One region of the Kitasatospora sp. NPDC101108 genome, then DNA from elsewhere that is predicted to be linked to it. Evidence: riboswitches for the same ligand, from Rfam matches in the RefSeq annotation. Region 1 holds a riboswitch; each other region holds the start of a gene.
What was found. Region 1 has a riboswitch for cyclic di-AMP ahead of ACZ6Z8_RS28160 (transglycosylase family protein). Riboswitches for the same ligand answer to the same signal wherever they lie in the genome.

Region 1 (7,698 bases):
GACCCGATGTTCGGCACCCTGCTGGACGCCGACGCGCTGATCCGCGACGCCCACCAGCTGGGCCTGCGGATCATCGTCGACCTCGTCCCCAACCACTCCTCGGACCAGCACGAGTGGTTCCAGCGCGCCCTGCGCGAGGGCCCCGGCTCCCCGCTGCGCGAGCGCTACCACTTCCGCCCCGGCAAGGGTGAGCAGGGCGAACTGCCGCCCAACGACTGGGAGTCCATCTTCGGCGGCCCGGCCTGGACCCGCACCGCGAACCCGGACGGCACCCCCGGCGACTGGTACCTGCACCTGTTCGCCCCGGAGCAGCCCGACTTCAACTGGGAGAACCCGGCCGTCGCCGACGAGTTCCGCTCGATCCTGCGGTTCTGGCTGGACATGGGCGTGGACGGCTTCCGCATCGACGTCGCCCACGGCCTGGTCAAGGCGCCCGGCCTGCCCGACCTCGGCGGCGCCGACCAGCTCAAGCTGCTCGGCAACGACGTCATGCCGTTCTTCGACCAAGACGGCGTGCACGAGATCTACCGCAGCTGGCGCCGGATCCTCGACGAGTACCCGGGGCAGCGCATCGGCGTCGCCGAGGCCTGGACCCCGACCGTCCAGCGCACCGCCAACTACGTCCGCCCCGACGAGCTGCACCAGGCCTTCAACTTCCAGTACCTGGGCACCGATTGGGACGCCGCCGCGCTGCGCGAGGTGATCGACCTCTCGCTCGACTCGATGCGCCCGGTCGACGCCCCCACCACCTGGGTGCTGTCCAACCACGACGTCACCCGGCACGCCACCCGCTTCGCCAACGAGCCCGGCCTCGGCACCCAGATCCGCACCCCCGGCGACCGGGCGCTCGGCCTGCGCCGCGCCCGCGCCGCCACCCTGCTGATGCTCGCGCTGCCCGGCTCCGCGTACGTCTACCAGGGCGAGGAGCTCGGCCTGCCGGACGTCACCGACCTGCCGGACGAGGTCCGCCAGGACCCGTCCTTCTTCCGCCAGGCCGGCCAGGACGGCTACCGCGACGGCTGCCGCGTCCCGATCCCGTGGTCCGGCAGCGAGGCACCGTACGGCTTCGGGCCGGTCGCGGGCGGGCCGTCCTGGCTGCCGCAGCCGGCCGAGTGGGCCGAGCTGAGCGTCGAGGCGCAGACCGGCGACCCGTCCTCCACCCTGGAGCTCTACCGCAGCGCGCTGGCCGTCCGACGGGCGCAGCCCGACCTGGGAGCCGGCACCGAGGTCGAGTGGCTGGACGGCCCCGAGGGCACCCTCTCCTTCCGGCGCGGCTCCTTCGTCTGCACGGTGAACACCACCGGCGAGCCGGTGCGGATCGCCGCCCCGGGCCGACTGCTGCTCGCCTCGACCGAAGTCGTGGTGGACGGCGGCGAGACGGTGCTCGCTCCGGACGCCACCGGCTGGTGGGCGGTCTGACGTGGTTGCAATAGGCTCTGGGACCGTGACTACGGCGCGACTCTCAGACATCGCGGCACAGGCGGGGGTCAGCGAAGCCACCGTCTCCCGCGTGCTCAACGGCAAGGCGAACGTCTCCGCCGCCACCAGGCAGACCGTCCTGGCGGCGCTGGACGTGCTCGGCTACGAGCGGCCGACCCGGCTGCGCCAGCGCAGTGCCGGGCTGATCGGGCTGATCACGCCGGAGTTGAGCAACCCGATCTTCCCCGCGCTGGCGCAGGTGATCGAGCAGGTGCTCAGCCGGCACGGCTTCACGCCGGTGCTGTGCACCCAGACCCCGGGCGGGTCCACCGAGGACGAACTGGTCGAGATGCTGGTCGACCGGGGCGTGGCGGGCATCGTCTTCGTCTCCGGGCTGCACGCCGACTCCACGGCGGACCACGACCGTTACGCCCGGCTGGCCGGGCGCGGGGTGCCGTTCGTGCTGATCAACGGTTTCAGCGAGAAGATCGACGCGCCGTTCATCTCGCCGGACGACCGGTCCGCGATGTGGATGGCCGTCCAGCACCTGGCCGAACTCGGGCACGAGCGGATCGGTCTGGCGGTCGGGCAGCGGCGGTACGTGCCGGTGCTGCGCAAGATCGAGGGCTTCACGGCGGCGATGCGCGAGGTGCTCGGGCTCGGGCAGGAGGAGGCGGAAGGCCTCGTCCACCACACGCTGTTCAGCGTGGAGGGCGGGCACGCGGCGGCCGGAGCGCTGCTCGACAAGGGCTGCACGGCGATCGTCTGCGGGAGCGACATGATGGCGCTCGGGGCGATCCGGGCGGTGCGGCAGCGCGGGCTGTCGGTGCCGCACGACGTCTCGGTGGTCGGCTTCGACGACTCACCGCTGATCGCCTTCACCGAACCGCCGTTGACCACGATCCGCCAGCCGGTCGAGGCGATGGCGACGGCGGCGGTGGACGCGCTGCTGGAGGAGGTCGGCGGGAACGCCGCCCAGCGCGGGGAGTTCATGTTCCAGCCGGAGCTGGTGATGCGGGGCTCCACGGGGGCCTGCGCGCGCTGAGCCGGCCGGTCGGCGGGAACGGGCCAACTGACGGGCCCCGGAGGGCGGTTGCTCTCCGGGGCCGGTCGGCGTTCGCCGGCCGGTCAGCCCTCCTGGACGTTCCGGCGGTCGGTGGAGACCCGCCGGCCGTCGGCCGCGTCGCCGGTCCGGGTCTCGGTGCGGCGGCCGCGGGCCAGGTAGTCGCGCAGTACCAGCTCGACGGCGTCCTGGGGGTTCTTGGTGCCGGAGAGCAGCATCGCGTCGATCGCGAGGTTAGCGTCGATCGTGACGGTGACCTGGGCCATGGTGACTCCTCCTCGGGTGCGGAGCAGCAGCATGCCCGCTGCGGGGGAGTTCGACCATGCGGAACCGGGAGCTGCGGAACCGGGAGCTGGGGGACCGGGGACTGCGGCCGGGCCGCGGGGCCGGCCGTCCGGGTACGCCGAAGCCCCGGGAGGAGTGAGCGGGCTCTTTCCCGGGGCGGTCGGGCGAGGCTGACGGGTGGGGCAGACGGCTGTCGGATGACAGATGACAGATGATGAAATCTGTTATCCGTTATCTGTTACCGTCAGCTGTCGTCTGCCGGCTGTTTCCTGTCAGCTGTTCGGCGTTCGCGGTGCTCAGACCCGGCCGGCGAAGTCCGGGGCCCAGTTGGCGATGGTCTGGAGCCGGACGCCCGAGCTCGGGTTGGCGGCCTCGACGTACTGGCCGCCGCCGACGTAGATGGCGACGTGGTAGACGCCGGAGTCCTGGCCGTTGTTCGACCAGAAGAGCAGGTCGCCCGGCTGGAGGCTGTCCAGCGACACGTGGGTGCTGGCGGCGGCCTGGTCGGCGGCGACGCGCGGGATGTTGATGCCCGCGGCGCGCAGCGCGGCCTGGGTCAGCCCGGAGCAGTCCCAACCACCGTTGCCGGTGCCGCCGTAGACGTACGCCTGGCCGACCTTCGACTCGGCGAAGGCGACCGCGGCGGCCATGCTGCCGGTGGCGGCCGGGGCCGAGGCCTGGGTCTGCGCCGGGGCGGCCGGCTTCGCGGCGGGCTTCGCGGCGGGCTTCGCGGTCGGGGCCGTGGTCTGGGCGACCGGCTTGGCGTCCACGGAACCGCCGTTCGAGGCCTGGCCGGACTTCTGCGAGCGGTCGAACCAGTTGAAGTCCGAGCCGGACTTGGTGGCGGTGGAGGACTGGTCGGCCTGGGCCGCGGTGCCGTCACCGAAGGTCAGCTGCTGGCCCGGGTAGATGGTGTCCGGGCCATCGGTGAGGGTGCCGCGGTTGAGCTCGTACAGGTGCTGCCAGCCGCCCTGGACGTTGTGCTTGGTGGCGATGGAGGACAGCCAGTCGCCCTCGACGACGGTGTAGGCGCCGGCCTGGGCCTGCGCCGGGTGCTGCTTCGCCCAGTTGCCGGTGGCGGGCTTGGCGGAGGCGGAGGCGGAGGCCGAGGCGGAGTCACCGGAGGCCTGGGCCTGGGCCTGGTCCTGGGCGGGCGCGGACGGCTTGGCGGACGCCGCGGCCGGGGCCGGGGTCTGGGCCGGCTTGGCGGCGGGCTTGGCGGCGGGCTTGGCTGCCGTCGAGGTGTCGACGGCGGCCGGGGCGCCGCCCTGGGTCAGACCGGCCTGGACCGAGCAGACCGGCCAGGCGCCGGGGCCCTGCGAGGCCAGGACCTTCTCGGCGACGGCGATCTGCTGGTCCTTGGTGGCGAGGTTGGCCTGCGGGGCGAACGCGGTGCCGCCGAAGGCGGCCCAGGTGCTGGAGGTGAACTGCAGGCCGCCGTAGAAGCCGTTGCCGGTGTTGATGCTCCAGTTGCCGCCGCTCTCGCACTGGGCGACCTTGTCCCAGGTGGCGACGGAGGCGGCGTTGGCGGTGCCGGTGGTGAGGCAGGGGACGGTGAGGCCGACGCCCGCGACGCCGAGGGCGGCGATCACGCGGCGGGTGCGGCTGGACAGGCGGGTGCCGTTGGAAGGCAGCATGAAGACGCGGTCCTCTCCCACGCCTGCGAGGTGAGCTGTCGGATTCGGGCTGGAGTTGCCCGGCCGCGCTGTGGCACGGCTTCACCCCTAGCCCAGGACCGTTTCCGGGAAGCGGTCCGGGGCGACTTACCTGTGGTTCCCCCGCTCCTGCCGTGATGCGATTTCGCGCTGCCAGGACATCCGACGGCAGGACTCGGCGTCGCGGATGACCTGGGTCCGTGTGGTCACGAACGGGGAGCACGTTAAGCAGACTTAAGTTCAAACTGCAAATACCTGTGATGCGCATCACGGTTTACGAAAAAAGGCCGAACGGCTTGAATTCCATGATCGGAAATGATCGTTTTCCGGCAATTCCGCGATGAATTCTCAAAACTGGCTCCGCCTCAGAAGTGATGTGACGGAGCGTTGAGGCGCGGAGGGGGCGCGTTCGCCGGACCGGGGGAGCGCCCCGGATCCGAGCGCCCGATGATGGGTCGACTATTCATCGACAAAAGGCATCAGAACGGACATTGCATGGCAATGACCGCTTAACTCCCCTGCGGGGCAATCCGAACAAACGGAAAGGGCCCGGAACGCGGTCGTTCCGGGCCCTTCGGTGGTGCGGGTGCGGCGACGGGTGGCCGCGGGTGTCCGTCAGCCCTCCACGGGCCCCTGAGCGGCCGCGTGGGCGCGCCGGGAGCCCTCCCCGGCCCCGGCGGTGGCGGCGGCCTCCGCCTCGGCCTCGGCCAGCTCCTCCGCCGACGGCGTCGGCAGCGCGGCCAGGTAGGTGGAGGCGATCAGCTGGCCGACGGTCGGGTACGCGCCCAGCGGCGCCGCCGACGGGCAGCCGGTCTCCTCGGCGGCCGCGGCGAGCAGTTCGGAGTCCGCCTCCGGGCCGATGACGAGCGGGGCCAGCGCCGGGCGCTCGGAGCCGGTCTCCTTGAGGTGCTTGACGGCCCCGGCGACCGAGCCGGGCACGTCGAGCGCCGCGGCGACGACCGGGACGGCCAGTCGGGCGGCCAGCAGCACGCCGGTGATGCCGGCCGCGGCGGCCGCGTCCTCGCCGCCCACGGTGGTCAGTACGACGCCGTCGGCGGCGGTCGCGATGGCGAACAGCCGGGCCCGGTCGGCCCGGGCCAGTCCGGCCTCGGACAGCCGCACGTGGACGGCCTCGGCGAGCAGCGGGTGCGGGCCGAGGGCGTCGGTGACGGTCGCGCCGTACTCGGCGGCGAGGGCGTGAAGTCCGGTCAGGAAGCCGTGCGGGCCAGGCACCAGCGGCACCACGACGGGCGTCGGCAGTCCGGCCTCGGCGGCCGCCGCCAGCAGCTCCGCGACGGTGCGGTCCTCGGAACCGCCGTCCCCGGCGCCGTCGGCCGGAAGGTAGCCGACCGCGGCCTGGACGCCGACGTGCTCGCTGCGGACGATCGACAGCAGCTCCTCGACGACCGAACGGGACTCGGGCCCCGCGGTCGCGGGCACGGCGAGCACCAGGGCCGGCGAGCCGGTGCGGATCTCGGGGCGCTCGGGGCGGCGGTGGCGCCCCCGCGCACGGGAGCCTGGAGTGCGGACGGGCAGTGGCGCGCCCGGGATGGCTGCGGTGCTCATGCCGGAGATCGTAGGACATCGGCCCGTCAGGCCTGCAGTCGGCTGCCGTACGGGTTTCGGGTGGTCGTGGTGCGGAGGTCGTGTCGCCGCCCCGACGGTCCGGGCGGTTTGCCTACAATCCGGACATTCCTCGCCCAATGTCCGCCAGGGCCCGCATTGTTGCCCTGACGTGTCCGGAGGGGCGGCGCGTTGCATCCGGAGCGCGTGAGATGTCTCACAGGCCGGAGGTGGCCTGACGGAGGGTCACGGCGGTGCGACTCCCGGCATTCGAAGATCAACATTTAGCGGGGGGATGCTCACGGCCGGTTATGGACGAACCGACGATTCCATCGGCTATGTCCGTTTACGTACCGTCAGGAGAAGAGCCCGTGAAGAGTTCGGGGCGACCGTAAAAGCCCCCGTGCACCTGCAATGTCCCGTGCTGATGCACGTGCACTGGAGCTATCATCGCGTCAAGTGAGGCGTTGCGCCGGACCGGTACGGGGCCGGTCCTCTCGTTCGGCGGGTGCCGGGGCGCCGCGCTGGACGACAACTCCGGAGCTCTTCGGGAGACTTCTATGCACGACTCGCAGGACACGCACGGCTCGAACCACACCTACAACGGGATGGCCGCCGCCGACCTCCAGGGGGTGGTCTGGCAGAAGAGCCGGCACAGCAACTCCCAGGGCAACTGCGTCGAGTTCGCGGCCCTGCCGGGCGGCGACGTCGCGATGCGCAACTCGCGCTTCCCGGACGGTCCGGCGCTCATCTACACCCGGGCGGAGATCGCCGCCCTGCTGCTGGGGGCCAAGGACGGGGAGTTCGACCACCTGGCGGTCTGACCGGCTGCTGCTCCATCATCGGGGGGCCGTCGTGGGTGCTGACACCACGACGGCCTTTGTCTTTGCCCGGCGGCGGCCCGTCCCGCTCCCGTCCGGTCCCGTGGTGGACCGTGCGGCGGGGCCTGCCGGGGTGCCGCGGGTGCTCCCGCGGGCCGGCCGCTTCCTCCGGGGCCGGAGCCGGAACCGGAGCGCCCGGTGCGGTGAGCCGGTGCCGGGACCGCGGTCCGGACCGGCGCGGGGGCCTGGCTGAAGGGCCCGGGGCGTGGTCCTCCCGGATCGTCCCTCGGCCGGCCGTGCGCCGTGCGGCGCTAGGCCGAGCGCCGGTGCCGTCCACCGATTTCGACTCGTCCGTCGAGCTTGCCCAGCTGGTGGCCCTCCAGGGGGCCGCAGTCGAGCCCGGCGCCGTCGAGCCTGCTGCCGCCGGCCGGCTCCTCCTCGAACACGGCCCAGACCACCTTGCCGCTGCCCAGCGGGTGCCAGCCCCAGGCGCGGCTGAACGACTCCACCAGGTGCAGCCCGCGGCCCGACTCGGCGACGAAGTCCGCCTCCCGGGCCACCGGGCCGATGCTGCTCGGATCGCTCACCGCGCAGACCACCTGGGGCGCGCGGTGCACCAGGCTTATTCGGATCGGCAGCCGTCCCTCCGGGGTCGGCTGTGTGGGAAAGTCGTACTCGCCCAGGGCGCCGCCCGAGGGGCCGGGCCGTGCGCCGATCGCATGCCGGAGCGCGTTGGTCACGAGTTCCGAGGCCACCAGCGCGACATCGTCGAACAGCTCCGTCAGGCCCCAGCGCTGAAGAGTGGTCCGGGCGAAGTCGCGCGCGGTTCTCACGGCTTCGAAGCGAGGAGCGAGCGTACAGGTGACCACAAGGGGGTCAACCGCCAAAGCCG
Region 2 (7,698 bases), on a different contig from region 1:
TGCGGCGACCGGGGGTGCGCAGGGCGGCGACCAGTCCGTCCACGTAGGCGTCGAGGTCGGCGGGCCGGGGGCCGGGGAAGGCCATCTTGCGGAGGTAGTAGCCCCAGACCGCGGGCCACCGGACCATCGCGGCGCCCATGACGACCATGACGCCCTTCATGAGCGCGTTCGCCCGGTGCTCGACGAAGGCGTCGATGAGCGCGATCCCGGCGACCCGCTGGGGCGCGTCCCCGGCGAGCTTGACGACGGTCGCCCCGGTGTAGGACTGCCCGACCAGGACGGCCCGCTCGATGCCGAGGTGGTCGAGCAGGGCGAGGACGTCGGTGGCGATCGCGGAGGGGCTGTAGTCGTCCCAGACGATCGAGGACTCGCCGAACCCGCGCAGGTCCATGGTGATGACCCGGCGCCCGGCCGCGGTGAGCAGCGGGTGGAGGTGGCGGTAGGCGCGGCGGGAGTCGAGCATCCCGGGGAGCAGCACGACGGGGGTGCCGTCGCCCTGCCGGGTGTCGTCGTACGCGAGGCGGCCGCCGGGAACGTCGAGGTACTGGGTGCTCGGGGTGAGGGTGTCGTTCATGGTGGGCCTCCACGGGCTCGCTCGCTGCTGCCGATAGCCACAAAGCTACGGCTAATAGCCTTAGCCGTCAAGCCTCCGGCCGGCACGGAACTCCCCGGTCACACCCCTTCGACCTTGAAGGGGTCGTGCTCGCTCAGCAGCTTCTCCAGCCGGGCCTGGTCGACCCGGGCGAGGGTGTCCGAGGACTCCTGGCGGTCCCGGATCACCTTGGCCAGCGTGAACGCGGAGGTGACGGTGTAGAGGAGGCCGATCCCGAGGAAGGCCCGGGTCCAGCCGCCGACGGGCAGGTAGGCGATCCCGGCGGCGAGGGCCGTGCCGGAGACGGCGAAGGAGAGGACGGCCTGGACGTGGTACGCGGCCGTGGTACGTGACTGCATCGGTGCGCTCATGGCGTCAGGATGCGGCGGGACGGCCGGGGTGCACATGAGTAGGAGTACTCAGATGAGCCGGGCGGTTGAGCGGTCGTTCGTTGACGTCCGATCATCTGCTCCCCTTCCGTGACGGACGGACGGCTTGGAATCAGGGCCTCCTAGGATTAACGTTTGATAACGCAGCGCGGTCGTCAACGCCGTACCCAGACGGCACCGTGCGCGTCGCCTAATCCCGCCGGCCGGCCTCCGGGCAGGCCAGGGAGCCGGGGAACCACGTTCCTTGGGGTGAATCGGCGGGGCTCCGGCCCGGCCGTAGGAGACCTTCCTGCTCCGAACCCGTCAGCTAACCCGGTAGGCGCGAAGGAAGGAAAGGAGCGCGCCTCCGTGGCGTCGACGCACACTCCGGCACACCCGGCCGGCCCCGCAGCCGGTACCCAGCTCCTCGACCACCCCGGCCCGAACGGTTCCGAGCCCCACGGCGCCGGCTCCGCCGGCCACGGCGACCCCTTCGCCCCGGAGGCCGAGACCAACCGCCACCGGATGCCGCGTCAGACCCGCGGGGCCTCCCCGCTGCTCGGCGTCACCGCCGTCGCCGCCACCCTGGGCGCCACCGGCTTCGCCTCCGCGACCCCGGCCGCCGCGCCCGCCGTCGAGGCGCCGGACGAGACCCCGGTCGCCCTGGCCGCCGACCCCGGCCTCGCGCTCGCCGCCCGCATCCAGCAGCAGGCCGACAGCCAGCGCACCGCCGCGGAGGAGACCGCCCGGGTACAGGCCGCCCAGGAGGCCGAGGCCAAGGCCGCCGCCAAGGAGGCCGAGGCCAAGCGCGCCGCCGAGGAGGCCGAGCGGGCCAAGGCCGCCGCACTCACCCTGCCGGTGAAGGAGTACAACCTCTCCGCCCACTACGGCCAGAGCGCCCGCTACTGGGCCCACCTGCACACCGGCCTGGACTTCGCCGCCGACACCGGCACCGCGGTCCACGCGGTCGGCCAGGGCACCATCACCTCGGCCGGCTGGTCCGGAGCGTACGGCTACCGGATCGTCGAGACCCTGCCCGACGGCACCGAGATCTGGTACTGCCACCTGTCCTCGATCATCACGGGCTCCGGTCAGGTCACCTCCGGCCAGCAGATCGGCAAGGTCGGCGCGACCGGCAACGTCACCGGCCCGCACCTGCACCTGGAGGTCCGCCCGGACGGCGGCGCCCCGGTCGACCCGGAGACCTGGCTCCAGCAGCGCGGCCTCAACCCCTAACGAGCTCGGAAGGGGGAGCCCCGGGCCACCCGCCCGGGACTCCCCCTCCGCCACCTCACTCCGGCGGCAACTGCGCCAGATACGCGTCGATCTCCTCCGCGCCCGGCTCCGGCGCGAGCTCCGGGAACTCCTCCAGCAACAGCCGCGGCAGCCCGGGCACCGTCCACTCGCCGAGCAGGTCGAGCGCCACCTCGGCCGCCGCCGCCTCGAACTCCTCGAAGCCCCCGGCGAGTTCGTCCGGCATCGGCCGGCCCAGCGCGTTCAGCGCGGCCAGGTTGCGGTAGCTGCGCCGCATCAGCCCCTGCTCCAGCAGCCGCCGTGCCCCGTCGGTGGCCATGCCGACCGACAGCACCCGGCCCGGGCCCCAGCCCTGCTCGTCCGGCTCGTCCAGCCAGCCGGTCGGCACCAGCGCCTCGTACCCGGCCAGCCGCCGCTCCTCGTCGAGGCCGGCGAAGCCGGTCAGCCACTCCCGGACGGCCGCGAGGTCCGTCACGTCCACCCCGTGCGCGTGCAGCAGCACCGCGTACAGCCGGGGCCAGGTCACCAGGTCGGCGCGGCGCAGCAGCCCGGCCGCGACCTCGCCCTGCCACTCGGCCTCGGCGTGCAGCCGCTCCTGGCGCTTGGCGTTGAGCCGCTTCGCCGCCCGCTGGTGGTCGACCAGCAGCCGTACGGCGTCGCCGTACGCGAGCGGGTCGTCCTCCGGCGCGGGTTGGACGTAGAGGTGGAGCCGCTCGTACAGCAGGTGCTCCACCGCGTCGGAGGTCAGTTCGGGCCAGCCGTCGTGCATCCTGCCCTCGCCCAGCTCCAGCAGCGCCAGCACCGCGCGCAGCGGCGCTTCGGCCACCGGTGCGCGGTCCGGCCCGGTCGCCGCCCAGGCGAGCAGGTCGGCGGCCCTGGTGCGCGGGGCGAGCCGCAGGTCTTCGTCGTTCATATTCCGAACGGTAGCCGCCGGACGGGGGTAGGGTCGGCAGCCATGGTCCCCGTACGCCTCACCGGCCCCCGGCTCGCCCTCCGGGAGTACCACCACACCCCGGCCGAAGTGGACGCCCTGCACGCGCTGTTCGGCGACCCGGAGGTGACCCGCCACCTCCCCTTCGGGCCGCGGGACCGCGAGACCTGCGCCGACCAGATCGAGCTCTACCTGGAGGAGGCGATGGCCGAGGAGCGGGACACCTACCGGCTCGCCGTCGTCCGTCGCGAGGACGCCGAGGACCCGGAGGACGCGCTGCCGATCGCGCACGCCAGCCTCACCCTCGGCAAGTACCGCTCCGCCCACCTCGGTTACGTGCTGAGCCGCCCGGTGTGGGGTCGCGGCTACGCGGGCGAGATCGCCGGGCTGCTCTGCGGGCTCTCCTTCGGCCCGCTCGGCCTGCACCGGCTGGTCGCCCGGGTCGACGTGGACAACGCCGCCTCGGCCAAGGTGCTCACCAAGCTCGGCTTCCAGTTGGAGGGGCGGGTGCGGCACGACCTGTACAAGGGCGGCGTCTGGTCCGACTCGTACCAGTACTCGCTGCTCGCCGACGAGTGGACCGGTCCGCCCGTTCCACCGCAGGGGGGTTAACCCCACCCCTGATCCGCCGGTCCCCCGGATGCCGTCCGGGCCGGGTTCCGGCCAGACTGGGGACCGTCAGCACGGAAGACACCGCGACACGACAACGAGGGGCCGGGGGCCGGGAGATGAGCAACAGCACGCTGGGTCAGGAGTGGGACGGCCCGGACGGTTACGGCGACGGGACCCGCCCGGCCCGGGCCCGCCGCACCGAGCAGCCGCCGGGCTTCTTCCGGGCGCCGTTCTCCCGGCAGTACTACCGCGAGGTCGGCTACGCGCTCACCGGCCTGCCGGTGGCGATCGTCGGCTTCACCGTCGCGGTCACCCTGTTCTCCCTCGGGGTGGGCACCTTCGTCACCGTCCTCGGCCTGCCGGTGCTGGCCGGCCTGACCAGCGCCTCCCGGGGCCTCGGCCGGGCGGAGCGGGCCCGGGTGCGCGGGATGCTCGCCCTGGACGTGCCGGGCCCGGCGCCGGTGCGCCAGGTGCGCCCGGGCAACTGGGGCGCGATCACCGCGCGGCTGGCCGACGGGGCGGGCTGGAAGGCCGCGCTGTACCAGCTGGTGATGTTCCCGTGGGCGGTGCTCAGCTTCTGCCTGACCCTGACGTTCCTGGTGCTCGGCTGGGCGATGGCGCTCTACCCGCTCTACCAGTGGGTCTTCCCGCGCTACACCTCCTGGCCCGGCTACCAGCTGTTCGACTACACCGACAGCGACCACGTCCGGCACGCGTACTACGTCCAGGGCGCCGGGCAGATCGCCGCGTTCTCGGTGGCCGGGGTGCTGCTGATCTTCCTCACCGCGCAGCTGGTGCGCGGCCTGACCGGCGTCAACCGGGCCGCCGCCCGGGGGCTGCTGGGCCGCTAGGAGTTCGGCGGCCCCGGGACCTGCGCGGAGCACGCAGCGCCGTCGCTCCCCGCGGCGGCCGTCGGCTGCACCGGGACGGTGGCCGTCGGCCGCGCCGCGACGGCGTCCGTCACCGGCAGCCGGGAGAGGATCTTCTCCGCCAGCCAGCTGCGGTCCGACCCGTACGGAATGCCCCGCGGGTCGACCAGCTGCGCCGCCACCACGTCCCGCAGCCGCTGCGCCTCGGCGCCGGGCAGCCGGGAGAGCAGCCCCCGGGCGGCCAGCAGCGCGTGGTACTGCTCGAACCCCGAGCGCGGGTGCTCGATCGCGTCCAGCAGGCTCGACAGGTCCGCCAGCGAAGGGTCGCCCTGCATCAGCGCGAGCGCCTGGATCCGGCGGCCCTCGGTGCCGTCCGCGAAGAGGTCCCGCACCTGGCCGGCGGTCAGTGCCGAGCGCTTCGCGGTCGAGCGGACCTCCGCCACCACACCCGCCGGACCGGCCGGGGCACCCTCGGCGGGCGGCAACTGCGCGGCCAGCGCCGCGGGTCGGCCCGCGCTGCCACCGAGCAGTCCGAGCTGCTGCATCGCGCGCACCCGCAGGTCGTCGGCGCCCACCTTGTCGCCCCGCCGGTCATGGTCCTGGCCGGCCAGGAAGAGGTCCAGCGCCTCGTCGGTCTCGGACAGCACCCTCGGCAGCGCCAGCCTGGTCACCAGCCAGCCGGCCAGGAAGCCGAGGACCAGGAAGTACAGCACCAGCGCGGCCGCGAACGGCACCGCGGCGTCCTCGCCGCCGAGCACCGGCGCCAGCGCCGTGCCGAGCTGGTGCAGCCGCTCGCCGAGCGAGCCGAGCTGGGTCAGCCCGACGCCCAGCAGCACCTTGGTCAGCCAGTCGGAGACCTGCTCCAGATTGGTGTTCGGCGCGTACGAGCCCTGCGGCTCACCGGAACCGCTCCGGACCCGGGGCACCCCGAACAGGAAGCCCAGCGCACCGCCGAGCACCGCCGAGGCCCCGGCCACCACCAGGCCGCCGCCGAGCGCCTGCCAGGCCTGCACCCGGCCGAGCGCGAACAGCAGCAGCCCCAGCAGGCCCGTACCGCCCAGCACTCCGGCCGCCGCCCACTGCGCCGTCCGCAGCGCCGAGGTGCCGACCCGTCGCCGTGCCACCGCCATCGCCCACCCCCTGTGTCCGCGCCGCCGCGCCCCGTCGTCCCGGGGTGGGGCCGGGCCGACTCTAGCGCCGCGGCCCCCTCGGGAGAACGCGCCGGGGGTGCCACGGCTACGACGGGAACCGGTCGCGGAAACGCAGACGGCCCGCGGGCTGCTCCTCGGCGCCGGCCCGTGCACTGGCCTGGCGCCCGAGGCACCGGGGATGTACCGGTGAGCCCGCGGGCCGGGTGACTGCTGTGGATTTCGCCTGCCGGAGGCCTGGGGCCTCACCCTGCGCAGGCAGGGGCGGCTCTAGCGAGCAGCCACCTCACGCATCCTGATGGAACTCAATTCAGGATCACCTCCTTTCAGTGTGCCGCCACTGTAGGCAGGCTCCCGGCGGGAGGGCAACGGATTATTCGCGGGCGCCGCTCAGGCGCCCTGGACCTGGGCCTTGAACTTGGAGAAGTCGATCACGTTGTCGGCCGACGGGACCTGGATGGTGAGCGGCTTGTCGAAGTCCGAGAAGTTGATCTTGGTGTTGCCGTCCTTGGCCGAGACCGTCTCGACCTGGACCGGGTAGGGCTTGCCCTCGGTGGCGATCTGGAGGGTCGACTGCTCGCCCGAGTCGTCGGTGACCTTGAGGCTGAAGGTCTTCACGCCGTTGACGTTGCCCGCGACGCCCTTCTCCGCCTTGTCGGTCTTGCCGTCGACGATCTGCTTGCTGAAGTCGCTGAGGCTGCAGAGGCTGCTCATCATCTTCATCTGCGGGTCGCTGTCGAACCCGGTCAGGTAGCGGCCCTTGAGGAGCTCGGCGACCTGGGGGCCGCTCTTGCCCCCGTCCTTGCCCACCATGGCGGCCCAGAAGGCGGCGTCGCCCTTCATGTAGGAGGTCTTGCCGTCCCCGATGATGTCGACCTTGCCCATGCCCGGCAGGGTCATGCTGCCCGCGCACTGACCCTTCTTGTCCATGGCCAGGTCCATCTCCATCTTGCCGTCCGCGTCGGCCATGGTCCCGGAGATCTTGAGGGCGGTGGCGCCGGCCAGTGCGTCCTTGGCCTGCTTCTCGATCTCCTGTGCGCTCAGCTTGTCGGTGTCGAGCTTCGCGACGGTCGGGGTCGGAGTCGGCGTGGCGGTCGCAGTCGCGGCAGCGGCGGCGCTGGTCGCCGGCGCGGCGGCCTTGTCCGAGTCCTTGTTGTCACCGCAGGCGGCCGTACCGGCCCCCAGGAGGAGGCAGATCGCGGCGGTACTGGCCATGCGCTTCGACAGCATCGAGGTCGTTCCTTATCCAGGGCACGGTCCCGCCGTCCCCCACTTGGATGAATTTTTCCTCAGTATGGGGGAGCCGTACGACAGCAGATCTTGAAATCCGCCCCCGTTACCGCTTCGTGGCGGGACCGTGCTCTGCCCGTCCCCGGGAACGCGAAAGGGCCCGGAGGAAGAATCCTCCGGGCCCTTTCGGCTACTGAGTAGCGGGGACAGGATTTGAACCTGCGACCTCTGGGTTATGAGCCCAGCGAGCTACCGAGCTGCTCCACCCCGCGTCGGTGAACACAACAATACGTGGAAGTCGCCGAGATGGGAAATCGGTTCTCCGGACCGGCCCGCGGCAGCCCTCCGCTACCCCCTCGCCGGCCGCCGTCCGCGCCGCCAGGCGTACCGGGCGGCGCGGGATCTGGCCCAGAGCGCGAAGCAGACCAGGGCGACGAAGCAGGGCACCATCAGCACCCCGTACACCACCAGGAACCCGTCCGTGCCCAGGTCGGCGGCGGCGTTCCACGTCCCGTGCAGCACTATCGCGGTCAGCAGCCCGGCCGGCGCCGCCAGTCGCGCCAGCCAGCGCCGCCCGGTGGTCAGGGTGACGGCCAGGCCGATCCCGGTGAGCGCGGTGAACAGGGGGTGGGCGAAGGGGGAGAGCAGGGCGCGCAGCACGAAGGTCTGCACGGTGCTGTCGAAGTCGCGGAGG
Region 3 (7,698 bases), on a different contig from region 1:
CTGCACCGCAGCCTCGCCGCCGAGGGCGTGTTCCTCGCCCTCGACAGCCCCTCCCGGATCGGCCACCCCGCCGACCTCCAGGCCTTCGACGTCATCGCCGATCTGGTCGAGGCCGGCCTCGCCGACCGGCTGCTGCTCGGCGCCGACACCACCACCCGTACGGCCCGGGAGCTCGGCGGCCCGGCCCGGCTGCTCACCGACCTCGCCCCGCGGCTGGACCGCACCTTCGGGCCCGAGCTGCGCGACCGACTGCTGGTCGCCAACCCTGCGGCGGCCTTCGCCGCGGACTGGCGCAGTCCCTAGGACGGGTCCGGCCCGGAGCCGCCCCGACCCCTCCTGTGGCCGGGTCCGCCCGCCGGCGTTTGAATCCGAGCAGCCCCTGCCCGGACCACGCCCCAGTTCCTCGACCCCGCCCGGCACGGCGGTTACGGCCGGATCGCGGGGGCGTGCTTCCTGCCGGCGGTGGCCCTCCTGCTGGTCGGCGCCGCGATCGCCGCGGTGGGCAACGCCCGCGCCGCCCACCGGGACGCCCGCCGGGCCGCGGCTGATCCCCGCCGGCCGCGAGCGGTCACCTAGCGCCCGCCAGGTGCGGTCCGAACGAGAGGACCGCCGCGGGCGGGGAGGGCCCGCGGGGCCTGTGCCGTACAGCCGTACAGCCGTACAGCGGACGGCACAGGCCCCGCGCCCGACCGGCCGACGGAGGGGTCACATGTGGGTGCCGCCGTCGATGCGCAGCTCGGTGCCGGTGACGAAGGCGCCGTCGTCGGAGGCCAGCATGGCGATCACGCCGGCGACCGTCTCCGGGCCGGCGAAGCCCTGGCCGAGGGCGGGGGAGAGCTTGGCGAGCAGGCTGAAGTCGGCGTCGGCGGGCAGGCCCGGGTTGTTGGTCATGCCGCTGTCGATGCTGCCCGGCGCGACGCAGACCGCGCGCAGGCCCTGCTTCGAGTACTCCGAGGCGATCGCGTGGGTGAAGGACTGGATGCCGCCCTTGGTCGCGGCGTAGGCGGCCATGTAGGGGTGGGCGAAGGTCGCGGAGGTGGAGCTGAAGTTGACCACCACGCCCCGGCCGGTCGTGAGCAGCGCGGGGAGCGCCTCGCGGGTCATCAGGAAGGTGCCGGTCAGGTTCACCGCGAGGAGCTTGTTCCAGAACTCCAGGGTGGTCTCGTGGGTGTGCGAGGAGCGGAGGATGCCGGCCGCGTTGACCAGGACGTCCAGACCGCCCAGCGCCGCTACCGCCTCGGCCACGCCCGTGACGACGGCCGCCTCGTCCGCGATGTCCAGCACCTGGAGGGTCAGGCGGTCGGCGGTGCCGTCGGAGGTCGCGCGGTCCAGCGTCCTCTTCAGGCCGTCCTCGTCGACGTCGACGGCGACGACCTTCCCGCCCTCGGCGAGGATCCGGTGCACGGTGGCCTGGCCGATGCCAGAGCCGCCGCCGGTGATCAGGACGTTCCGTCCGCTGAAGCGCTCCATGGTGGTCTCCTTCGTTCGCTGTCTCTCGACTCAGGGGCACGGTACGCCCGAGTGGCACGTCGCGCCAAAAAGGCTCGATGTGCCATCTCGGCGGGACGTGTCGAGGCGGCACGCGGATGCGTACGCTGATCCCTGTGACCGGACGCCCGACCCTGACCCAGCGCCGCCGTGACGCCACCCGGCTGGACATCGCCCGCACCGCAGCCGCGCTCTTCGCCGAGCAGGGGGCCGAGGCGACCACCGCCGAGCAGATCGCCGCCGCCGCGGGCCTCTCGCTGCGCACCTTCTACCGCTACTTCTCGGTCAAGGAGGACGCCGTCGCCCCGCTGCTGGCGGCGGGCGGACAGCGCTGGGTGGACCTGCTGGCCGCGAGCCGGGCCGACCTCCCGCTGCGGGAGGCGCTGGAGCGCTCGGCGGTCGAGTCGCTGACCCCGGCCGACGACGAGGCCGTCGAGGCCATGCACTGGACCCGCAGCCTGCTGCGCGACCCGCGGCTGGACGGCACCTGGCAGCGCGTCCACGCCGGATCGGAGGAGCGGCTGCGGTCCGTGCTGGCCGCCCGCTGCCCGGACGGCACGGACCCGCTGGAGATCCGGCTGGCCGCCGCCGCGGCCACGGCGGCGATCCGGGTGGCCCTGGAGCAGTGGGCCGGTTCGGACGCCCCGGTCGCCGGCCCGGGTTCTCCGCAGGACCTCGCCGCCCGCTGCATGCGCGAGCTCACGGCGGGGCTGCGGCTTCTCACCCGACCCCCAGCCGCCGGTCAGCTGCCTCACAGCTCCCGCTAGGGTGGGTCCTCGCGCCCCGGCGGGGGTACCGGGGTGACCTCCTGGGATGTCCCTGAGCGGAGGGGGCGCGGAGTTCGAGGCGTGGGAGCAACTGGAACATGGGTCTGACGAGCCACAAAGTGCTGGCGCTGGCCGTACTGCTTGCGGTCGTGACGATGGTCGGCACGGTCTGGCTGTGGCCCAGACTCGCCAGGAAGAGCTGGCAGGCGGTGCTCGGCCGAATAGGCACGCTGCTCGCCACCCAGGTCGCGGTGCTCGCCGCACTCGGCCTGGTGGCCAACAACTACTTCGCGTTCTACAGCAGTTGGGACGACCTGCTGGGCACCGGCAGCACCGGCCCGGTGGTGATCCACAACAAGGCGGACGCCTCCGGGCGCCTTGTCGTCGAGACCATCGGCCGGGCCTCGGTGAAGGGCGGCGGCGCGATGGGCCGCGAGCCCAGCCAGTCCGGCGAGATCCGCAAGGTCCGGATCGACGGCAAGGAGAGCCGGCTGTCGACGGAGGGGTACGTCTACCTGCCGCCGCAGTACTTCCAGCCGGAGTACGCGCAGAAGCAGTTCCCGGCGGTGATCGTCAGCACCGGGTTCCCAGGAATCGCCGAGAACCTGATCACCCGCTTCAACTACCCGGGTGCCGCCCTCAAGCTGCTGCAGGAGGGCCGGATGCAGCCGACCGTCATGGTCCTGATGCGTCCCTCGCCCGCCCTGCCGCAGGACACCGAGTGCGAGGACATCCCGGGCGGCGCCCGGTCCGACACGTACTTCACCAAGGACGTCCCCTCGGCGATCGAGGCGAGCTACCGGGTCTCGGCCGACCCGAAGGCCTGGGCCTTCATGGGCAACTCGACCGGCGGCTACTGCGCCGTCAAGCTGGCCATGCGCCACCCGGACGTCTTCCCGACCGCCGTCGCCCTCTCCGGGTACTACGAGGCCGCCGACGACCCGACCACCGGTGACCTCTTCGGCGGCAGCAAGCAGCGCCGCGACGAGGCCAACCTGATGTGGCGGCTGAAGAACCTGCCGCAGCCGAACGTCTCGGTCCTGCTGGCCGGCACCAAGAAGGGCGACGGCAGCTACAAGCAGGACACCGAGGCGTTCATCGACGCGGTGCACAGCCCGATGAAGGTCTCGTACAGCATGCTGGAGAACGGCGGCCACAACTTCGAGACCTGGAGCGCACTGCTGCCCTCCTCGCTGGAGTGGCTGTCCCAGCACCTCAAGGTCCCGGACCAGCCGGGTCAGCCGGGCCAGTCGGGCCAGTCGGGTCAGCCGGGTCAGCCGGGTCAGAGCGTCTGACGGACGACTCCGCCGGACCGGAACGCACGGAACCCCCGGGACCGGCCACGGCCTCGGGGGTTCGTCGCGTCGTCACACCGCTCAGGCCACCCGCTCCAGCGTCCCGGTGTGCAGCTGGCCGACCCGGCCGCCCTCGCCCTCGAAGGTCCAGAAGGCCCGCACGGTCAGTGCGTTGAGGTCCATCACGTGGCTGACGGTGATCCCGCTCTGCTCCGTCCAGCTGACGAAGTAGATCCCCGGAGCGATCTCGGCGACGTGCAGCCGCACGTCCTCCCACTGGCCCGCCGACTCGCCGAGGCCCTCCCAGCGCAGCCGCGCGCCGTCGGCCGAGTAGGTGTTGCGGAAGGCCGCGCCGTTGTCGACCCGGAAGACGTAGGTACGGCCGGCGAAGGCGGGCAGGGACGCGGTCATGGTGGGGCGGAACCTCTTCTCGGGAGCGTGGGACGGACCGTACGGACCGGGCACACCGGAGTCGGCGCACTTGTGCACCGCGGAAAATGCCAGGGTTCCAATTTATCCGACCGGGCGGACTCGGGCGGCCCCGCGCCACGGTGCGGTCTGCCACCGTCACGCCGCGCGCGGTGTGCGACCGGCACATGGGCGCGACCGCGGACCGGTCCTACCGTGCACGCCCATGAGACGTACCCCCACCCGACGACGCGTCCCCGCCGCCCTCTCCGCCCTCCTCCTGAGCCTCACCGCCCTCCTCCTCGGCGCCCCCTCCGCCGGAGCGGCCACCATCCCGAAGGCCACCTCCGCCGCAACGGCCACCACCGCCGCAACGGCCACCACCGCCGCAACGGCCGCCGCCCCCCTCGCCCTCGAAGCCACCTTCCCCGCCCCCGGCAACGGCTGGGCCAAGGTCGAGCGCTACCTCGACCCCACCCCCGGCTTCCGCACCGAGCAGTTCCCCGCCGACGGCCGCGGCGACCAGGACGGCCCCCGCCGCACCTACTTCGGCACCGGCGAGCCGTACTCCGGCCGCTTCCTGCTCTACTCGGCCCCCGGCTGGGACGCCGGCGGCACCGGTACCCCCGTCCTGCTGGTGCACGGCGCCAACGACAACGCCGACCGCGCCTGGGTGAACCCGGGGGAGGGCGGCATCTGCGGCGCCGCGAGCTGCCCGTCCACCGGCCTCGCCCAGTACCTGGCCGGGACCGGCCACCGGGTGTTCGCCGTCGGCTTCGCCCACAAGCACGGCGACAACCTGCTCCAGGCCCAGGCCGTCGGTGACGCGATCGCGCTGATCCGCGCCCGGCTCGGCGTCCCCCAGGTCGACGTGGTGGCCTGGAGCAAGGGAGAGGTCGCCGCCCGCGCGTACGTGTCCTCGGTGCGGCCCTCCTGGGGGCGGCCGTACGCGGGCGACGTGCGCCGCCTGGTCACCCTCGGCGGGCCGAACGGCGGGCTCGACTACGTCTACGCGCACGGCTGGGACTTCGACCTGGCCACCTGGCCGGCCTGCGGCGGCACCGCCAACGCGCCGTCCCCGCACCTCTACATGACCTGCTACGGCACGTACACCGCCCAGCCCTGCCTGGGGGTGCTGCCGACCGGCGGCAGCGACTGCTACCCGGGCCAGCGCCAGCTGCTCGCCCGCTGGGACGCCGTCTACGGGGTGGACACCACCGCCCAGGACTGGTGGACCACCTACTACGGCGGCCAGGGCCTCCACGCCTCCGGCCAGGGCATCCAGGCGGCCGTCGACGCGGGCTCGCTGATCGCCCCGCTCCGGCGCGCCGGGATCCCGGCCTCGGTGCCCACCTACCTCCTCGCGGGCGGCTCGGCCGACATCCCGGGCGTGCTCGACGAGAACCGCGGTCCCAGCGACGGCATCGTGTTCACCGCGAGCGCCCTGGACACCACCGGCATCGCGACCGTCGGCGGCACCCGGCTGCTCAGCGGGCTCAACCACCTGGAACTGGCCTGGTCGCCGGAGGCCGAGAGCCAGGTGGCCGCCTGGCTCGGCTGAACCGCCGGGCCTCGACCCGCGAACCCCCGGCCGCGGCGCCGGGATCGATCAACTCGGCGGCCACGCAGCGTCGTTGATCGACACCACTGTGAGCTGCGCGACAACCGGCCGGATGGAGTTGTCCGTTCACGCACAGCCTGCCTAGCCTGCAACGGGTCGTCCGCCCTCGCGGACTCCGCCGCCGGGACGCCGAGTCCTGTCCACCCGTCGGCGGGCAGCCGAGCACGACAGCGGACGGGAGCGGGGGAACCAAGGTCAGCGCCCGGCCCGTACGCACCAGCGTGCGGGCTCCGGCTAGGGGTGAAGCCGCTCCCCGGGCGGCCGGGCAACTGCAGCCCGAATCCGACAGCTCACCTCGCAGGCGTCGCAGAGGACTCCCATGCCCCAGCCTGCCGGGCGCGGTCGCGCGCCCCGTCACGCCCGTCCGTCCCACCGCGGACGCAACGCCGCCCTCGCCGCCACCGGTGCGCTCGCCATCAGCGGCGCCGGCCTGCTCGGGCTGCCGGCCGTCGCCGGTGCCCAGGCCGCCACCGGCCCGACCGTCACCCAGGACCGGCTCGCCCCCGCCACCATGGTCGCGGGCAAGGCCACCACCGCCTCGCTGAGCCTGCACTCCTCGTCCTGCTTCGTCGCCAGGACCGTCGGCGTGGGCGTCCGCGACGCGCACGGCACCAACCTGGACTTCCCGGGCAACGCCGGCAACGTGCAGCTCTGCCCGAGCGGGTTCTCCTTCACCAGCGGCGCGCGCACCCTGCCCGCCGGGACCTACACCCAGTTCGGCTTCTGGCAGGACCTCGGCGGCGGCTGGCACAACCTGCCCTCGCAGCAGCTGGTGGTCTCCCGGGCCGGCACGTCGACGCCCGCCCCGGCCCCGACGGCCACCCCCACCGCCAAGCCGTCGCCGACCACCGCTACCCCCACGACCGCCGCGCCCACCACCGCCGCGCCGACCACCGCCAAGCCGACCCCGACGGCCACGGCCACCACGCCGCCGACCGTCGCGCCCACCACGGCGCCGACCGCGAGCCCGAGCGCCACCTCCAGCCCGAGTGCCACCGCGAGCCCGAGCACCCCGGCGCCGGCCTCCCCGATCGCCGGGAAGTCGCTGACCTGGTCCGACGAGTTCAACGCCCCGATCGACTGGGGCCGGCGCTGGGTCGGCGACAAGAGCACCGCGTACAAGTACGGCAACCACAACCCGGACGACAACAAGCTCGACTGGCTGAACAAGAACAACGTCAGCGTCGCGAACGGCGTCGCCACCTTCACCGCCACCCCCGGTGGCCCCACCCTGGAGAACGGCCAGCAGTCCTGGAACACCGGCTTCCTGACCACCGAGGGTTCCGCCGAGGGCTTCCAGGTCAAGACCGGCGACTACGCCGAGACCCGGGTCAAGCTGCCCTCCGGCACCGGCGCCTGGCCCGCCCTGTGGACCTGGAAGAACGGCAACGGGGAGGTCGACTCCTTCGAGTACCACCCCGACAACCCGGACCTGCTGGAGCTGACCAACCACGTCAACCCCGGCAACGCGGACTACTACACCGACGCCAATGCCGTCGCCAAGGACCAGTGGGTCACCATCGGCACCTACTACGGCGCCAACTCGGTGGACTGGTACGTCAACGGCGTCAAGGTGTTCTCGGACGGCAAGGGCGTGGGCGCCGACTTCTCGGCGTACCTGATCCTCAACCTCTCCGTCGGCGCCGGCAAGTACCACCCGGCGCCGCAGGGAAACACTCCGATCACCTTCGCCGCCGACTACGTGCGCGTCTACCGCTGACCGCGGACGCCGACCGCGGACGCCGACCGCGTGTAGCCCGCAGACCAGCCGCTCTCAGGAACCGGCAGCCGTCTCGACCACTTCGATGGCGAACGGCTGCCGGTTGTTGCTTCCGTCCCGGTCGTCCGGGCTGTGCACCTCGACCGCCCCGCCCTCCAGCACGCCCAGCGGCACGTCGGGGGAGATCCGCACCGGGACGAGCGCGGTCGCGCTGCGCCCCTGCTTCAGCCCGGCCCCGAAGACGCAGCGCACCGTACGCCCGCCCCCCGGCACCGCGCAGTCGGAGGGGAAGTACGGGCCCTGCGGTGTCACGCCCCGCGGCAGGACGACGACCACCGTGAACGGCGAGCCCGTGGTGTCCGGGCCGCGGTTCGCGACGAAGGCACGGACCGTGGTGGT
Region 4 (7,698 bases), on a different contig from region 1:
ACTGGTTGTACTGGTGGTAACCCCAGTAGGTGGCGACCGTCAGGCCGGACGCGTCCCAGCACCACTGGTCCTGGACCTGCTTCTGCATGGTGATGTCGAGCGCCGTCCAGCTGGTGGGCCGGGTGGAGCCGCAGACCGGCAGGTTCCCGGTGTCCTCGCTGATGAAGGCGTCGGCGACGTAGTAGCCGCCGGACCAGATCCAGCGGTTGTCGTTCTCGACGGTGTCCCCCGTGGTACGGCAGATCATCGGGATGCGGTCGCCCGGCGCGGCCTGACCGGAGACCCGGGCCGAAAGCGAGGGGAGCACACGCTCGTTGACGGTGCTGTAGTTCCCCTGCCCCCCGATGACGGTTCCCTTGACCAGGCCCGCCTGGGCCACGGCGCCGATACCCAGCGCGGCCGCACCGGCCAGCACGGCGCCGGTTGCTGCCACGGCCCATCGGCGTGATTTCCTGCGGTGTCTGCTCATGCGTCAGATCTCACTCCCCGTTAGGTGAAACCGAATGCGGGGGAGTCTGGCAGAGCCGCGTCAGAACCGGAACAAAGGAGTCCGGGGCGCCTTGCGGCCACGCACAGGGACGGCGAGGAGTCATGGGCCAACGGATGCTGCACGAAGGCGACTTGGCGGGCGCCGAGCCAATTGGTCCAGTCCACTGTTATTTTATCGTTATTGTTCCTGAGAAGTCCTTCAGGCTGTGAAATTTCACAGCGTGAGTGCAATGTTACTCACGATGAGGGTTTCAGAAGCGGGGATTCGGAAGTCCGAAGAAGCGCTTATGCGAAGCGAGCGGCGGGACGACCCGACCCGAATAACCCCCCACGAACGGGCCGCCGCCGGGCCCGTCCGTGGTCCTGCCGCACGGGCCCGGCCGGCCACGCGGGCGAGCGGGACGCGCCGGCCGGGCCCTGAGCGACCGCTACCGGGTGGTCGCCGTCGACCAGCGCGGCAACGCCGCCCCGTCAGACCGCCGCGTTACCCGTCAGGGGCGCGGAGGGAGCCGCAGAAGGCCCCGCTGCGGCAGATGACACGACCCTGCGGCCACCAGGATCAGTACCAGTGGTGGTTCTGCCAGAACACCCACGCCTGGTTCGGGCTGCCGTAGCGGCCGTTCATGTACTTCAGCGCCCAGCGCAGCTGGGTGCTGGGGTTGGTTCGCCAGTCGGACCCCTCCGACGCCATCTTGCTGGCGGGCAGCGCCTGCGGCAGGCCGTAGGAGCCGGAGCTGGGGTTGGTGGCGTTGACCCTCCAGCCGCTCTCGTGAGCGATGATCTGGTCGAACGAGGCCAGCTGGTTGGCCGGCACGATCTGCGCGGCCAGCTTCTGCAGGGCGGCGGGGCTGTTGGCGGTGGCGGCCTCCGCCGAGCCGGCGGAGACGGCGGGGACGGCGAGGGTGACGCCGGCCATGACGGCGGCGGCGACGACGCCCTTGAACCGGCGGGTGATCGGGCTGGACAGGCCGAATCGGCTGTTCGCAGACATGCGGTGTTTCCTCTCCCACGCCTACGAGGTGAGCTGTCGGGTTCGGGCTGGAGTTGCCCGGCCGCGCCGAGCGCGGCCTCACCCCTAGCGCTGCCCGGACCGGTCCGGGCAGCGCGACTTACCTGTGGTTCCCCCGCTCCTGCCGCTGATGCTGGTGTTGCGCGTGCCCGCTCGGTCCGGCGACAGGATTCGGCGTTCCGGAGAGTGGGGTTCGTGTGGGGACGAACGAGAGGAAACGTAAACAAACCATCACACGTACGGCAAGGCGGTGTGATGCGTCTCACGCCCAGGCCGAACTCGCAGGCCCGCCCGGCCGGCCGATGGCGGCGGCTCGCGCTCGAACCTGATGCTCCGACACTTCCCCGGGGTCGTACGGAGCGAGGCCGTGCCGGGCCCGGGTGAAGGAATGCCCGGAGATGGAGCAGACCCCTGCCCCCGACCGGAACGGAGTGATCCGTGTCTCTGATCCGAGGGCGTCGGCGTGGCAGCTGGTCCGCTACCGCCGGACATCTGTTGAGGTGGGCTCGATCTCCATAACATCTCGCCATGGAGCTCGAATTCCGGCACCTCCGGATCATCTGCAGCATCGCGGACTGCGGCAGTCTGACGCGGGCCGCCGCGTCCTTGCGGCTGACCCAGCCCGGCCTCAGTGCGCAGTTGGCGCGGATCGAGCGGGCGCTCGGAGCGGAGCTGTTCAGCCGCGCGCAGTCGGGCGTCATTCCGACCGCGTTCGGGGAGGAGGTCCTCAGCCGGGCACGGGCGGTGCTGCCGACCGTCGACGAACTGCTGGAGGTCTCCGCCCTCGCCGCGAGGACGGGCTGGTCGCAGCACCGTTTCCGGCTCGGCTCGGTCAACGCTCCGCTGCTCGGCGGGTTGATCACCGCGATCAGGTCGCACCATCCGGAGGCCGAGATCAGTTCGCGGGGCCAGGGATGCCCCGTCCCGCTCGTCGAGGCCGTCGCGGGCGGCCGGCTCGAAGCGGCCGTGGTGGGCGACAGCCCCGGGTACGAGCTCGCGCTCCCCGCAGGAGTCGCCGGCGAGCCGATAGCCACCGAACCGCTCTTCGTGGCCCTGCCCGCGGCTCATCCGCTCGCGTCGCTGGAGGAGGTCGCGCTGGAGGATCTCGGAGGCGAGGACTGGGCCGCTCCTCGGCCGGACAACGACCGGATCCGTGAGTACTGGTCCAGGACCCTGCTCGTCCTGGGCCATCGCCTTCGTGTCGTCCACGAGGTGGAAGGTCGGCTCGTCCTGGACCTCGTCCGCAGCGGCCACGCGGTGAGCTTCTGCCAGGCCACCTTCGAGGAGGTGCCGGGCATCGCCGTACGGCCGATCGTCGGCGATCCGCTCTGGTACCGGCATGTGCTCGCCTGGCACGAGGAGGGACCGCTCGCGTCGCTGCGTCCTTCGCTCGTGCGGACCGTCACCGAGGCGTACTGGACGGCAGCCGCTCGCAGCACGGTCTACCGGAGCTGGCTTGAGCGCCAGGGGGCCACGGCGCCGGCCACGGGTACGGCTGCCTGTCGAAGGGTGATCTCCGCTCCCTCCGGATGACGTGCCCGGCCCCCGGCACGATCCGTGCGGTGTGGCACCGTGGCGGTGCGGTCGAGGCGATGTCGTGTCGGCCGCACCGCTCGCGAGCCGTTCCGGTGCTACGCGGTCACCACCGGTCGGTCCGGACGATGTCGGTGGACGCGTCGGAGGCGATGACGTGGATCCGGATGCGGGCCGTGTCGTCCTGGAACCACTGGCCGGGCTGCCAGGTCTGCATGTCCGGCGCGGTGCAGTTCCCGGTGGGTGCGGCGGCGTCGGGGTTGGTGACCACCCGGATCGGCCCGTTGCCGGTGGTGGTGGAGGTGTCGACCTTGTAGATGAGGACGCCGGTGGCGCAGGCGTTGCCGTCCGCGCCGACGGATCGGCGGGACTCGGCGACGTAGGCCGTCGTGTCGCCGGTCCTCACCACGGCGATCTTGGTGCCGCCGGGGCGTTCGACGGCCTTCAGGCGGACGGTCCGGCCGCCGGCGGCGGGAAGGCAGGCGACCTGGTGGTCGTCGATCCAGCCGAACTTCCAGCGCTCCCAGCCGGTGTGCTGCGGGGCCGGGCCGGCGATGTTCCCCATCAGGTCCCAGCCGCCGACGTAGCGGTGCACGTCGGTGCCGGCGAAGGCGTACAGGTCGGGCAGGCCGAAGGTGTGGGAGGTCTCGTGGTCGGCGACCTTGTAGCCCCAGTGGTACATGTCCTGGCCGAAGGTGATCGCCCACTTGATCCGCGTGCCGTTGACGGTGATGCCGGCGGTGGTCGGGTCGTAGAGGTAGGTGGGCGAGAAGCTGATCGCGGAGGCGGACCTGGTGGGGACGATGTAGAGCATGTCGTACTTCGAGAAGTCCGTGTACGGGGCGGCGGCCTGGACGGCCTGCTTCACGTAGAGCTCCTGCTGCTCGAAGGTGATGCCGCGCTGGAAGCCGTACGAGGCCGATGTCTGCGGCATGGTGATCCACCGCTTCAGCGGATCGATGTCGAGCCCGACCCGGCCGTAGGAGTCCTGCTTCATCCACTCCTGCGCGGGGGCGAGTACGCGGTAGTAGTCGTCCGGGGATCCGGTGGCCGGGGCGTCGGGGAAGTCGACGAAGAGCATCAGCACGTGCTTGGTGCCGAGCGGCCGCTGGAACTGCGTGTAGTCGGTGTCGTGGCCCTCGTCCGTCCAGCCGGTCCTCCCGGGCAGGGCGCAGCCGGAGGCCGGCGCGGTGGTGGGCTGGGCGGTGTCCGCCAGGGCCGGGGTGCCGGCGACCAGCGGGAGCGCCGCGGCCAGTGCGGCGGCGAGGGGGGTGAGTCTCATCTCTTCGTTCCTTTCCCTACGGCAGGGGGTGGGGTGGTGGGGGTATCAGGCGCGGTCGGCGGCGAGGTCCATCAGGCGGGCGAGGACGCGGTCGCCGGAGGCGGTGACCCCGTCGTGCTGCCACTCGTTGGTGACCCAGGCGCGCAGGGATCCGACCGCGCGGGCGGTGCGCAGGGAGAGGCCGGCATCGACGTACATGTCGTCGTGGTAGACGGCCGCGGCGATCGGGATCCGGTTGGCGGCGAGCCGGGCCGGGTCGTACAGGGCGGGCCAGTCGGTGCGCTCGGCGAGCAGGTGGACGGCCTCGGCGAACGGGCGCAGCCCGGCGATCTCCTCGAACATCCACGGGTAGAACATCTCGCCGGTGAACAGCAGCGGGTCGGCGTCCTCGGCGAACTCGGGGCGGTCGGCCGTGGCCCGGGCGGCGGCCCAGCCGGTGGCTGCGCCCGGGCGGCCGTAGATCGACTCCTGGAGGACGGCGAAGAGCGGGTTGTCCGTGAAGCCGGTCAGGTTCGCCACCTGGTGCAGGAAGGTGGCCGAGGGCGCGCCGTCCGGTTCGAGGGCCTCGTCGAGGAGCCAGTGCAGGCGTTCGAAGCCGTCGCCCATGCCGAGCAGCAGACCCAGCGTGCGCAGTCGCCGGACTGTCAGCCGGTCGCCGTCGGGCAGTTGGGCGGGGCGCCGGGCGAGCCGGTCGGCGATCCGGCGGACGAGCGACCGGTCCTGCGGGTAGCGCTCGTAGTAGGCGTTCACCTTGTCGCGCACGCGAGGACAGGTGGCGGCGTAGACGTCATCGGCGGCGGCGTCGAGGCCGGGCAGGCCGCCGGTGACGTAGCAGGCGCGCAGGCCTTCGGGGGCGAAGGAGAGGTAGCTGAGGGTGACGAATCCGCCGTAGCTCTGCCCGAGGGTCTCCCAGGGTTCGCCCTCGCCGCACAGCCGGCGGCGCATCAGTTCGGCGTCGGCGACGATCGAATCGGTGCGGAAGTGGGCGAGATGGTGGGCCAGTTCACGGGCGGAGCCGAACCGTTCCGCCGCGCGGGCGGTGACCGGGGTGGAGCGGCCGGTGCCACGCTGGTCCAGCAGCAGCACCCGGTGAGTCCTGAGCGCGTGGCCCAGCCAGCCGGCCGTGGCGTTCAGCGGGCGGGGGGACTTGCCACCCGGCCCGCCCTGGAGGTAGAGCAGCCAGGGCAGCCGTTCGCCGGCCCGCACCGGGTCGACGACCTCCCGGGCGAACACCTCGATCGTTCCCTGTGCGGGGTCGCCGTGGTCGAGCGGCACGTCGAAGACGTGGTCGGTCACGGCGAGCCCGGGCAACCGGTACTGGGCGCGGATCACGGTGTCCTCTCCGGGTAGTGGCAGGCGACCTGCTGTCCGAGCGCGATCGTCCGCAGGTGCGGGCGTTCGGCGGCGCAGCGTTCCCCGGCCTTGGGGCAACGGGTGCGGAAGCGGCAGCCGCTGGGCGGGTCCAGCGGGCTGGGCAGGTCGCCGTGGAGCACGATCCGCTCCCGGGAGGCCTCCAGGTCCGGGTCGGGCAGGGGCACGGCGGACAGCAGGGCGTGGGTGTAGGGGTGGGCGGGTCGGGCGAACAGGGTGTCGCGGTCGGCGGTTTCGACGACCGCGCCGAGGTACATCACGGCGATCCTGGTGCTGATCTGGCGGACGGCGCCGAGGTCGTGGGCGATGAACAGGTAGCTCAGCCCGTACTCGTCCTGGAGGTCCTTGAGCAGGTTGAGGATCTGCGCCTGGACGGAGACGTCGAGTGCCGAGACCGGTTCGTCGCACACCACCAGCTTCGGCCGCAGGGCCAACGCCCTTGCGATTCCGATGCGTTGGGCCTGACCACCGGAGAACTCATGGGGGTGCCGGTCGGCGTGCTCGACCGTCAACCCGACCCGGGCGAGCAGTTCCTCGACCGGTTGGTCGGGCTCCAGACCCTGGTAGCGGTAGGCGCCGGTGAGGATCCGGCGAACGGTGTGCCGGGGGTTGAGTGAGGAGAAGGGGTCCTGGAAGACCATCTGCAGGTCGCGGCGGAGCGGTCGCAGGGCCGTCTCGTCCAGTCCGGCGAGGTCACGCCCGGCGAAGTGGATACTGCCCGAGGTGGGCCGCTCCAGGCGGGTGATCAGTTTGGCGACGGTGGACTTGCCACAGCCGGATTCGCCGACCAGGCCGAGGGTTTCACCGGGCCCGACGGTCAGGGAGACTCCGTCGACGGCCGTGACGTGGCCGGCCGACCGCCGGGTCAGGCCGTGTCGTACCGGGAACCGCTTGACCAGGTCCCGCACCTCCAACAGGGCGCTGCGGGCGGCTGCCTGCTCGTCACGCCGGTCGTCCTCGTCCACGGTGTCCCTCCTGATGGCTCGCTCCTTCATGTGATCGCCCCGAGGGTGGGCAGCCGGTCCGGCAGGGGTCCGTCGATGCGCGGCACGCAGGCCAGCAGGCCACGGGTGTACGGCTCCTGTGGGCGGTGGAAGACGTCCCGTACCGGGCCGCGCTCGACCGCGCGTCCCTGGTGCATCACCACGACCTGGTCGGCCAGTCCGGCGACCACTCCCATGTCGTGGGTGATCAGCATGATCGCCGTGCCGGCCTCCTCCCGCAGCTCGCGCAGCAGTTGGAGGATCTGTGCCTGCACGGTGACGTCCAGCGCGGTGGTCGGTTCGTCGGCGATCAGCAGGTCCGGTTCCAGGCAGAGCGCCATCGCGATCATCACCCGCTGGCGCATGCCGCCGGAGAACTCGTGCGGGTAGCAGCGGGCGCGCCGCTCCGGTTCGGGGATGCCGACCCGGTCCAGCATGCGCACCGCGACCTGGTGCGCCTGTTTGCGACCGGCACGGCGGTGGGCGCGGTACGCCTCGGCGATCTGGAAGGCGACCGAGTAGTACGGGTTGAGGCAGGACAGCGGGTCCTGGAAGACCATGGCGATCCGGTGGCCGCGCAGCCGGCGCAGCGCGCGCTGGTCGAGAGCGGTCAGCTCCCGTCCGTCGAAGCGGATCTCGCCGCCGACCCGGGCGTCGCGCAGCAGGCCGAGGACGGCGAGGCTGGTGACGGACTTGCCGCTGCCGGACTCGCCGACCACGCCGAGTACGTGGCCGGCGTCCAGGTCGAGGTCGAGGCCGTCCACGGCGCGGACGCCGGAGCGGAACTCCACGGCCAGGTCACGTACGGTCAGCAGGGTCATCCGAGGGCCCTCACTCTCGGGTCGAGGACGGCGTAGACCAGGTCCACCAGCAGGTTCGCGAGCACCACGAAGGAGGCCGCGAACAGCGTCACGCCGAGGATCACGGGCTGGTCGGCGGAGGCGATGGCATCGGCCGCGAGCTTGCCGACGCCCGGCAGGCCGAAGACGGACTCGGTGATCAGCGCGCCGCCGAGCAGTGCGCCCAGGTCC

Region 2: it holds a riboswitch for cyclic di-AMP, as region 1 does, so the genes downstream of both, ACZ6Z8_RS35495 (M23 family metallopeptidase) here and ACZ6Z8_RS28160 (transglycosylase family protein) in region 1, are expected to answer to the same signal.
Region 3: it holds a riboswitch for cyclic di-AMP, as region 1 does, so the genes downstream of both, ACZ6Z8_RS15590 (glycoside hydrolase family 16 protein) here and ACZ6Z8_RS28160 (transglycosylase family protein) in region 1, are expected to answer to the same signal.
Region 4: it holds a riboswitch for cyclic di-AMP, as region 1 does, so the genes downstream of both, ACZ6Z8_RS20950 (aggregation-promoting factor C-terminal-like domain-containing protein) here and ACZ6Z8_RS28160 (transglycosylase family protein) in region 1, are expected to answer to the same signal.

The regions. Positions count from the first base shown of each region.
Region 1 is NZ_JBVJLM010000015.1:134,865-142,562, forward strand. Features, by position in the region: gene ACZ6Z8_RS28145 (glycoside hydrolase family 13 protein) at 1-1,419, shown strand, start outside; gene ACZ6Z8_RS28150 (LacI family DNA-binding transcriptional regulator) at 1,445-2,464, shown strand; gene ACZ6Z8_RS28155 (hypothetical protein) at 2,548-2,748, opposite strand; gene ACZ6Z8_RS28160 (transglycosylase family protein) at 3,064-4,404, opposite strand; cyclic di-AMP (ydaO/yuaA leader) riboswitch at 4,412-4,582, opposite strand; gene ACZ6Z8_RS28165 (sirohydrochlorin chelatase family protein) at 5,038-5,988, opposite strand; gene ACZ6Z8_RS28170 (DUF397 domain-containing protein) at 6,546-6,809, shown strand; gene ACZ6Z8_RS28175 (ATP-binding protein) at 7,118-7,698, opposite strand, start outside.
Region 2 is NZ_JBVJLM010000029.1:52,940-60,637, forward strand. Features, by position in the region: gene ACZ6Z8_RS35485 (alpha/beta fold hydrolase) at 1-574, opposite strand, end outside; gene ACZ6Z8_RS35490 (YiaA/YiaB family inner membrane protein) at 673-963, opposite strand; cyclic di-AMP (ydaO/yuaA leader) riboswitch at 1,159-1,317, shown strand; gene ACZ6Z8_RS35495 (M23 family metallopeptidase) at 1,330-2,196, shown strand; gene ACZ6Z8_RS35500 (hypothetical protein) at 2,252-3,127, opposite strand; gene ACZ6Z8_RS35505 (GNAT family N-acetyltransferase) at 3,170-3,757, shown strand; gene ACZ6Z8_RS35510 (sensor domain-containing protein) at 3,874-4,608, shown strand; gene ACZ6Z8_RS35515 (hypothetical protein) at 4,605-5,756, opposite strand; gene ACZ6Z8_RS35520 (hypothetical protein) at 6,165-7,004, opposite strand; tRNA gene ACZ6Z8_RS35525 (tRNA-Met) at 7,203-7,276, opposite strand; gene ACZ6Z8_RS35530 (PrsW family intramembrane metalloprotease) at 7,353-7,698, opposite strand, start outside.
Region 3 is NZ_JBVJLM010000006.1:54,742-62,439, reverse strand. Features, by position in the region: gene ACZ6Z8_RS15620 (phosphotriesterase family protein) at 1-303, shown strand, start outside; gene ACZ6Z8_RS15615 (SDR family NAD(P)-dependent oxidoreductase) at 706-1,470, opposite strand; gene ACZ6Z8_RS15610 (TetR family transcriptional regulator) at 1,605-2,255, shown strand; gene ACZ6Z8_RS15605 (alpha/beta hydrolase) at 2,354-3,550, shown strand; gene ACZ6Z8_RS15600 (MoaF-related domain-containing protein) at 3,632-3,961, opposite strand; gene ACZ6Z8_RS15595 (esterase/lipase family protein) at 4,185-5,519, shown strand; cyclic di-AMP (ydaO/yuaA leader) riboswitch at 5,784-5,891, shown strand; gene ACZ6Z8_RS15590 (glycoside hydrolase family 16 protein) at 5,899-7,299, shown strand; gene ACZ6Z8_RS15585 (hypothetical protein) at 7,354-7,698, opposite strand, start outside.
Region 4 is NZ_JBVJLM010000009.1:113,396-121,093, reverse strand. Features, by position in the region: gene ACZ6Z8_RS20955 (papain-like cysteine protease family protein) at 1-433, opposite strand, end outside; gene ACZ6Z8_RS20950 (aggregation-promoting factor C-terminal-like domain-containing protein) at 1,049-1,480, opposite strand; cyclic di-AMP (ydaO/yuaA leader) riboswitch at 1,484-1,647, opposite strand; gene ACZ6Z8_RS20945 (LysR family transcriptional regulator) at 2,027-3,031, shown strand; gene ACZ6Z8_RS20940 (M6 family metalloprotease domain-containing protein) at 3,138-4,313, opposite strand; gene ACZ6Z8_RS20935 (alpha/beta fold hydrolase) at 4,359-5,642, opposite strand; gene ACZ6Z8_RS20930 (ABC transporter ATP-binding protein) at 5,642-6,649, opposite strand; gene ACZ6Z8_RS20925 (ABC transporter ATP-binding protein) at 6,676-7,488, opposite strand; gene ACZ6Z8_RS20920 (ABC transporter permease) at 7,485-7,698, opposite strand, start outside.